Regions from separate parts of the Shinella sp. 1A1 genome, predicted to be linked through region 1. Evidence: riboswitches for the same ligand, from Rfam matches in the RefSeq annotation. Region 1 holds a riboswitch; the other holds the start of a gene.
What was found. A riboswitch is a leader RNA that binds a small molecule or an ion and turns the genes downstream of it on or off. The one in region 1 is predicted to bind S-adenosylmethionine.
Positions count from the first base shown of each region.

Region 2: another riboswitch for S-adenosylmethionine. It lies ahead of metA (homoserine O-acetyltransferase MetA); the one in region 1 lies ahead of ACZ48C_RS01050 (O-succinylhomoserine sulfhydrylase).

Region 1 covers NZ_AP039671.1:205,199-209,601, forward strand. Annotated here, with positions in the region: gene ACZ48C_RS01040 (Hsp33 family molecular chaperone) at 1-320, shown strand, start outside; gene apaG (Co2+/Mg2+ efflux protein ApaG) at 501-893, opposite strand; gene ACZ48C_RS01050 (O-succinylhomoserine sulfhydrylase) at 1,017-2,201, opposite strand; SAM riboswitch at 2,244-2,322, opposite strand; gene ACZ48C_RS01055 (2'-deoxycytidine 5'-triphosphate deaminase) at 2,402-3,508, shown strand; gene ACZ48C_RS01060 (LacI family DNA-binding transcriptional regulator) at 3,614-4,403, shown strand, end outside.
Region 2 covers NZ_AP039671.1:3,055,925-3,060,327, reverse strand. Annotated here, with positions in the region: gene ACZ48C_RS14985 (methyl-accepting chemotaxis protein) at 1-943, opposite strand, end outside; gene ACZ48C_RS14980 (aldose epimerase family protein) at 1,087-2,121, opposite strand; gene ACZ48C_RS14975 (N-acetyltransferase family protein) at 2,197-2,649, opposite strand; gene metA (homoserine O-acetyltransferase MetA) at 2,653-3,576, opposite strand; SAM riboswitch at 3,636-3,713, opposite strand; gene ACZ48C_RS14965 (ABC-F family ATP-binding cassette domain-containing protein) at 3,894-4,403, opposite strand, start outside.

The DNA of each region.
Region 1 (4,403 bases):
ACAAGATCGATGACGACGACAACTGGGCTGAAGCCAAGACCATGGTCGAGACGATCGACGCCGACGAGTTGACCGATCCCAATGTCGGCACCGAACGGCTGCTCTATCGCCTCTTCCACGAGCGCGGCGTGCGCGTCTACCAGCCGCAGCAGGTCTTCGACCGCTGCTCCTGCTCGCGCGAGAAGCTGAAAGGCGTCCTTGCCGGCCTCAGCGCCGAGGAGATCGCCCATACGGCGGATGACAAGGGCGAGATCGCGGTGACCTGCGAGTTCTGCTCGACGACCTACCGCTTCGAGGCGGCGGAAGTCCTGCCGCAGTAAGGTCGGCGACTGCCCCTCATCCGCCTGCCGGCACCTTCTCCCCGCAAGCGGGGAGAAGGGAAGGATGCGGCGGCTCGTTTTTCACTTGCGACGAGAATTTGAGGAAGCCGGTGCCATGGGTCTCCTTCGCCCCGCAGCCAAGGAGAAGGCGGCCGGCAGGCCGGATGAGGGGCTATCTACTCAATTGAGGGTGCGCGCCTGTCCCGGCGTATCCAGCGAGAACGCCGGAATGGCGACGTCGAAGGCTTCCCCCGTCTCCGCCTCCATGCGATACCGCCCGAACATGATGCCCGACGGCGTCTCCAGCGGGCAGCCGGAGGAATATTCGTAGGTATCGCCCGGCCGCAGCACCGGCTGCTCGCCGATGACGCCCGGCCCGTTGACCTCGTCCACCTGTCCGTTCTGGTCGGTGATGTGCCAGTAGCGCGTCATCAGCCGCACCGCGACGTCGGAATGGTTGGAGATGACGACGCGGTATCCCCAGACATAGCGGCTGTCGTCGGGATCGGACTGATCGGCCAGATAATATGGCTCTACGGTCACTTCGATGTCGCGGGTCAGCGCACGATACATGGGAATGCCTTGGAATTTATTAGGCCCAGCTATTCTACAGGAATGTGGCTGCGTCAAGAACATGCAAAGAAGGCACCGGCCGCCCTGGCCGGTGCCTTTCCATCGTTTCCTTGATGGCGCGGTTTACGCCCCGACTTTGGCAAGCGCCCGCGCGAAATCCTCCAGCAGGTCCTCGCTGTCCTCGATGCCGGCGGAGAAGCGCACGGTGCCGGGCGAGATGCCGAGTTCGGCGCGGGCCTCATCCGTCAGGTTCTTGTGCGTCGTCGTGGCGGGATGCGTGATGAGGCTCTTTGCGTCGCCGAGATTGTTGGAGATCTTCACCACCTCCAGCGCATCCTGCAGCGCGAAGGCCGCATCCTTGCCGCCCTTCAGCTCGAAGCAGACGAGCGTCGAGCCGCCCGACATCTGCCGGGCGATGATATCCGCCTGCGGATGGTCCTTGCGGCCGGGATAGATGACGCGGGCGACCTGGCTCTGGTCGGCGAGGAAGTCGGCGAGGCGGCTCGCATTCTCCGTCTGCTGCCTGACGCGCAGCGGCAGCGTCTCGATGCCCTTCAGCAGCGTCCAGGCGTTGAACGGCGACATGGCGGGGCCGGTATGACGGAAATAATCCTGCAGGTGCTCGGCGATCCACTCCTTGTCGGAGAGCACGACGCCGCCGAGGCACCGGCCCTGCCCGTCGATATGCTTGGTGGCCGAATAGACGACGATATGCGCGCCGAGCTCCAGCGGCTTCTGGAAGAGCGGGGTCGCGAAGACATTGTCGACCACGACCTTCGCGCCGATCTGGTTGGCGAGCTTCGCCACGCCGGCGATGTCGACGACTTCCAGCGTCGGATTGGTCGGGCTTTCGAGGAAGAACACCTTGGTATTCTTCCGGATCGCCTTTTCCCAGTTGGCAAGGTCGCGGCCATCGACCAGCGTGCATTCGATGCCGTATTTCGGCGCCAGCGTCTCGACCACCCAGCGGCAGGAGCCGAAGAGCGCGCGGGCCGCGACGATATGGTCGCCGGCTTTCAGCTGGCAGAGGATGGCGGCGGCGACGGCGGCCATGCCGGAGGCGGTGGCGCGGGCGTCCTCCGCGCCTTCCAGCAGGCACATACGCTTTTCGAACATGTCGTTGGTGGGGCTTGCATAGCGGGCGTAGATGAAGCCGTCCGTCTCGCCCTTGAAGCGGGCCTCGGCCGCCGCCGAGGTGTCGTAGACGAAGCCTTGCGTCAGGAAGATCGCCTCGGCGGTTTCGCCGTGCTGGGAGCGGGTGGTTCCGCCGTGAACGAGTTGGGTGGCCGGGCGCCAGGACTTGCTCATGTGATCGTGCCTTCAAACAAAAAAACCGGCCGCGTAAGCAGGCCGGTTTGTCACCCGGCCTTTTTAGCTACTTGTTTTACGTGGCTGCAAGCCGGCCGGCCAAATCACCACGGGATAATCTGCTAATACTGCGGCCCTGCGCTTGCGTCAATTGCCGGCATTTGGTTTTGTGCGAGCCCTCTGAGAGGGACGGTACGACCATGGTTTCTGCGACGCGCAGCACGGGCATTCTGGCGGACAACGCCATTCGCGGCTTGTTCGAGAGCGGCAGGCTGAAGAGCGAGGCGGCGCTGGACGGCGACCAGATCCAGCCGGCAAGCCTCGACCTGCGCCTCGGCGCGAAGGCGTTTCGCGTGCGCGCCAGCTTCCTGCCCGGTCCCTCCCATCTCGTCGCCGACAAGCTCGACCGGCTGCAACTCCACGTCATCGACCTTTCCGAGGGCGCGGTGCTGGAGACCGGCTGCGTCTATATCGTGCCGCTGATGGAAAGCCTCGACCTGCCGGCGGACCTCGCCGCCTCGGCGAACCCCAAGAGCTCCACGGGCCGTCTCGATATCTTCACCCGCGTCATCACCGACCGCGCGCAGGAATTCGACAAGATCCCGGCCGGCTATTCCGGCCCGCTCTATCTGGAAATCTCGCCGCGCACCTTCCCCATCGTCGTGCGCCGTGGCTCGCGCCTGTCGCAGATCCGTTTCCGCAGCGGCAACGCCCTGCTCGGCGAAAGCGAGCTGCTGGCGCTGCACGCCTCGGACACGCTCGTCGCCAGCGAGACGCCGAACGTCTCCGGTGGCGGCATCGCGCTTTCCATCGACCTCAAGGGCACCGGCCCGGACGGCCTCATCGGCTATCGCGGCAAGCACCACACCTCCGTCGTCGATGTCGACCGCAAGAATCAGCACGACATCTACGATTTCTGGGAACCGCTGTTCAGCCGCGGCCGCAACGAGCTGATCCTCGATCCGGACGAGTTCTACATCCTCGTCTCGCGCGAGGCCGTGCATGTCCCGCCGCTCTATGCCGCCGAGATGACGCCCTTCGACCCGCTCGTCGGCGAGTTCCGCGTCCACTATGCCGGCTTCTTCGACCCCGGCTTCGGCCACGCCCCCGCCGGCGGCTCCGGCAGTCGCGCGGTGCTGGAGGTGCGCAGCCATGAAGTGCCCTTCATCCTGGAACACGGCCAGATCGTCGGCCGCCTCGTCTACGAGCACATGCTGAACGCCCCCGAAGGGCTCTACGGCTCCGGCCTCGGCTCCAACTACCAGGCGCAGGGTCTCAAGCTCTCCAAGCATTTCCGCGCCGGCTGAGACCGGTCTTTTCGCCCTTTACAATGAAGTTAAACGTTTTTATCGTGCGATAGACGTTTGATGACCTTCGCGCGGGGCGAGGGAAGACGAGCCAGACGGGACGCGATGCCAAGACCCACGATCAAGACCATCGCGCAGGAGACGGGCCTTTCGATCGCCACCGTATCGAAGGCGCTGAACGACAGCCCGCAGGTGCGGCCGGAAACGCGCGCCATCGTCGTGGCTGCCGCTGAGCGCGTCGGCTACCAGCTCAACATGCATGGCGTGCAGCTTCGCACCGGCAAGACCTACCAGGTCGCCGCCATCATGACCGCGCCTGGCCCCAAGCAGAACGAATGGGAGGGCGTCGAATACGCCCAGCTCCTCAGCGGCATTTCCTGGGCCCTGGAGGAAAGCCCCTACCGCGTCTCGCTCTATGCCGTGCGCAATTTCGAGGAGAGCCTCGCCACCATCCGCCAGATCGTCTCCTTGAAGAAAGCCGACGGCATCATCGTGTCCGGTACCCGAGCGGACGATCCGCGCGTGCGCATCATGCAGGAGGCGGATTTCCCCTTCGTCACCTACGGCATCACGCTCCACAATGCCCCGCATGCCTTCGTCGACGCCGACAACGACCGGATGATCCGCCACTCCGTCGCCCGCCTCGCCGAACGCGGCCACCGCCGCATCGCCCTGGTCAATCCCATGGCCGAGCTCAGCTACGCCATCGTCCGCCTGGAAGCCTACCGAGAGGCCCTCGAAGCCGCCGGCCTCCCGTTCGACCCCGCCCTCGTCGCCCACGGCCATCTGACGCCCGCCTTCGGCCGGGAGAACGTGCTTGCAATGTCGGCCTTGCCGAACCCGCCGACCGCCTATATCTGCGCCAACGAAGCCTCGGCCCTCGGCGCCTTCTCCG
Region 2 (4,403 bases), 600 kb from region 1:
TGACGCTGCCGGCGAAGCGGCTGAGGTCCTCGTCCTCGTAGGACTTGGTGATGCGGCGGGAGAAATCGCCGGCGGCAGCGGCGGCGACGATGGTGCTGATGTTGGACTGCAGGTCCTTGCTCTGTGCCTGAAGGGCCGCTTCCTGCGCTTCCATCTCGCGCATCTGCATCTCGTTGGCGCGGAAGACGTCGAGCGTGCGCGCCATGGCGCCGATCTCGTCCTTGCGGTCGGTGCCGGGAATCTCGTCGTCGAGCTTGCCGGCGGCAAGGTTCGACATCACGCCGGTCAGGCGCTGGATCGGCCGCACGATGCCGTTGCGGGCGAAGAGCATGCTCAGCAGCATGCCCGCGACGATACAGACGAAGGCGGTGGCGAGCAGCAGGACCTGCGTGTTCGCAGAACGGGAGATCGCGACGGCGCGGGAGGCCGAAAGGGTCTCGGCGGAGTAGTTGGTGTATTCCTTCAGCGCCGCGGTGACGGCCTTCTGGCCTTCCAGCGCCTTGTCGAGCGCGGCGTGGATCGCGGCGCGGTCTGCACCGTTCTGCGAGGCGACGGCCACCATGGCGCGGATCTGGTCGAAATAGGGAACCAGCGCCGCGCGCACGCCCTCGAGCAGCTTCTGTTCGCTGGCATCGGCGGTCGAGGCGATCTTCGGCAGGCGGTCCAGCATCTCGCCGGCGCGCTTTTCCGTCTCGGCGGCAAAGTCCGCCGCCTTTTCCGGGGCGGTCGCGAGCTGGTAGGTCATGCGGCTGATGGCGATGACGTCGATGCGCAGGTCCATGGCTTCGCGGGCGACTTCCTCGCGCGTGCCGGTGTCCTGAAGGGCCGCGCCGAGCGAGGTGAGGCCGCGGCTGCCGACGGTGGCGATGGTGCCGGCGGCGATGCCCATGAGGAGCACCAGGAAGCCGACTTTCCGGGAAATGGAGAGATCCGAGATTTTCATGGACAGGTGTCCCCTGGGGGCGACCGGCGCTGTCCTGGCGCGTTCAATCCCGCACGACCCGGCGTCATTTCGGGCCAATATGGCTCGGTTGTCCGCTACAAAAGTTTCGATTTCCTTGCGTTTTGCCAACCCGTTCGGGGTGGTCAACCCTTGCGGAAGACGTAGTCCGTCTCCTGCCGCAGCGTCTCGCCGGGGCGCAGGACCGCCTTCGGGAAGTTGTCGTGGTTGACGGCGTCCGGCCAGATCTGCGTTTCGAGGCAGAAGCCGGCAAAGGGGCCATAGCGGCGGCCATCGAGGCCGGGCACGGGCGAATCCACATAGGCGCCGGTATAGAGCTGCACACCGGGTTCTGTGGTCAGGACCTCCAGCGAGACGCCGGATGTCGGGCTTCGTACGGCGCCGACGGGGCGCTTGGCCTGCCGTTCGGACGAGAGGCAGAAATTGTGGTCGAAGGCGACACCATCAGCCGCCTTCTGGCGGGAAAGCGGCGTCCAGCTCCTGAGATCGAAGGGCGTGCCGGCGACGGGGCGGAGCTCGCCGGTCGGGATGAGATTCTCGTCGACGGGCAGGTAGTGATCGGCGGCAAGGCGGATCTCGTGGCCGAAGGCGTCGGCGCTGCCGTCGAGGATGAAATAGCTGTGCTGGCAGAGATTGACGGGCGTCGGCGCATCGGTCGTCGCCTCGTAGACGACGGAGAGCACGCCGTCGCCGGAGAGGCGGTAGGTGCAGGTGATGGAAGCGGTGCCGGGATAGCCGGCGCGTCCGGCGAGGTCCGTGACGGCCAGGGTGACGAAGTCTGCGCCCTGATCGGCAATCCGCCAGTTCTGCTGGCCGATGCCATCGCTGCCGCCGTGCAGATGCGTGATGTCGCGCTCGTTGCATTCGAGCTGGTAGGCGGTGCCGTCGATGGAGAAGCGGCCACCGGCGATGCGGTTGGCGCAGCGGCCGGGCGTCGCGCCGAAATAGGGGGAGTGGGCGCGGTAGGAGGGCAGGTCCGCGTAGCCCAGAACGAGCGGGGCGTCGTGGCCCTGAAGGCGCAGATCCTGAATGACGGAACCCCATGTGAGCACATGAGCCGTCAGTCCGCCGCCGGTGATCGTGATGCGCTCGACCGGCTCGCCGTTTTCCAGATGGCCGAAGATCCCGTTTCCTGCCCGCACCGCCCGTTTCCTCCGCATCCGGTTCATTGTGGCGGCAACGTGCCGTTATTTGCCGCCACCCGCAATCAAAAAGTCATACTTTTTGATGCTGCCTCAGAAATTCTTCTGGTAGACGATGAAGGGCGTCTTGTCGGCGATGCGGTCGTAGAGCTTGCGGGCGGTGGCGTTGAAGTCCTGCGTCATCCAGTAGACTTCCGGCGCACCCGCTTCCTCCGCCTTGGCATAGACGCCTTCGATCAGCGCCCGGCCGATGCCGCTGCCGCGCACCTCGGGATCGGCGAAGAGATCCTGCAGGTAGCAGATGCTGTTGATGGTCCAGCAGGAGCGGTGGAAGAGGTAATGCGCAAGGCCCACTGGCTTGCCGTCGAGCGTCGCCAGAAGACCGCGATATTCGCCTTCCGCCGCCTCGCCTGTCAGCCGGGCGAAGGTGCTGGCGAAGATCTCTTCGGGCAGGACCGTCTCATAGAAGGCGAGATAGGCGGTCCATAGGCGGCGCCATTCGCCTTCATCATTCTTGTGCAGAGGGCGAACGACGACACGGCTCATGGGTCAGGCTCCCGTTCCGATTTTCTCGAGGTCGTAGGGCGTGGTCTGGTAGATCTCGTTGATCCAGTTGCCGAAGAGCAGATGCGCATGGCCCCGCCAGCGGTTCTGCGGCGGCAGGGATGGATCGTTGTGCGGGAAATAGTTCTTCGGCAGCTTGATCGGCACGCCGGCCGAGACATCGCGGAAATATTCGTCGGCCAGCGAGGTCGAATCGTATTCGACATGGTTGAAGATATAGAGCCGATTGCCGGCCTTCTCCTGGATGAGGCAGACGCCCGTCTCGTCGGAATCGAGCAGGATGTCGAGTTCCGCCACGTTCCGGATGTCCTCGATGCGGATCTCCGTCCAGCGCGAGACCGGAACCTCGAAATTGTCCGAGAAGCCGTTGAGATAGACCGAGGAGGGCTTTCGGTTGTGGTGCCGGTAGACGCCGAAGGCCTTCTCCTCCAGCGTGTGCTTGGGCACGCCGTGGAAATGGTAGATCGCCGCCATGGCGCCCCAGCAGACGTTCAGCGTCGAATGGACGTTGGTCTCGGTCCAGTCGAGGATCTGCTTCATCTCGTCCCAATAGGTGACGTCCTCGTAGTCGAGGGTTTCCACCGGCGCGCCGGTGATGATGAAGCCGTCGAACTTGCGGTGCTTCACCTCCTCCCACGTATCGTAGAAGGCGAGGAGGTGCTCTTCCGAGGTGTTCTTGGCGCGGTGGCCGCCGACGCGAATGAGAGACAATTCGACCTGCAGCGGCGAGGCGCCGACGAGGCGCGCCATCTGCACTTCCGTCTTGATCTTGTTCGGCATGAGGTTGAGCAGCCCGATCTGCAGCGGGCGGATATCCTGCCGGATCGCCATCGTTTCGGTCATCACCCGCACACCCTCGTTGACGAGGGTCTGGAAGGCGGGGAGCGTATCGGGAATCTTGATGGGCATGTTTCAACTCGATCCAAAACAAAACCGGCCGCAACGATGTCGCAACCGGTCCACGTAAGGCTCTTCCTCGCGCGGCCCTTTAGCGACTTGTTTAACGTGGCTGCAAGCCGGCCGGCCAAATCACCACGGGAATATTGATAACGCCACTGCGGGCGCGAATCAATCCGGCAGCTTCCAGTCTACCGGAGGCCGGCGGGGCGGGGAAAATCAGCGGCGCTTTTTCGTCTTCTGAAGAGACGTCGTGGTCCGTGGCGTGGGTGGTCGGGTCAAGCCCGACCATTACGGAGGAGAGGTTGGCGGATGAGCGCGCGGATGCCTCAGCCTTCCAGCTCTTCCCGCAGCATTTCCAGCTCCAGCCATTCCTCTTCCATCTTCGTCAGGCTGTCGCGCAGCTTCTCCATCTCGGCGGCGAGCTTGTTGAAGGTGGCGGGGTCCTTGGTGAAGAGGTTCGGGTCGGCCATCTTCGCCTCGCGGGCGGCGATTTCCTTTTCGGCCTTTTCCATTTCCTTAGGCAGGTTTTCGAGCGCGAATTTCTGCTTGTAGGAGAGCTTTGCCTTGCCCTTCGCGTCTGCGGAAGCAGCGGAGGGCGTGTCGGCGGCCTTGGCCTTCTCGGCCTTTTCCGCCTTGCGCTTCTCCTCGATCGCGCCGCGGCGCTGGGCCATCATGTCCGAATAGCCGCCGGCATATTCGATCCAGCGTCCATCCGGGCTTTCCGGATCGGCCGGTGCTATGGTGGAGGTGACGGTGCGATCGAGGAAGTCGCGGTCGTGGCTGACGAGCAGCACCGTGCCGGCAAAGCCCGCGACGATCTCCTGCAACAAGTCCAG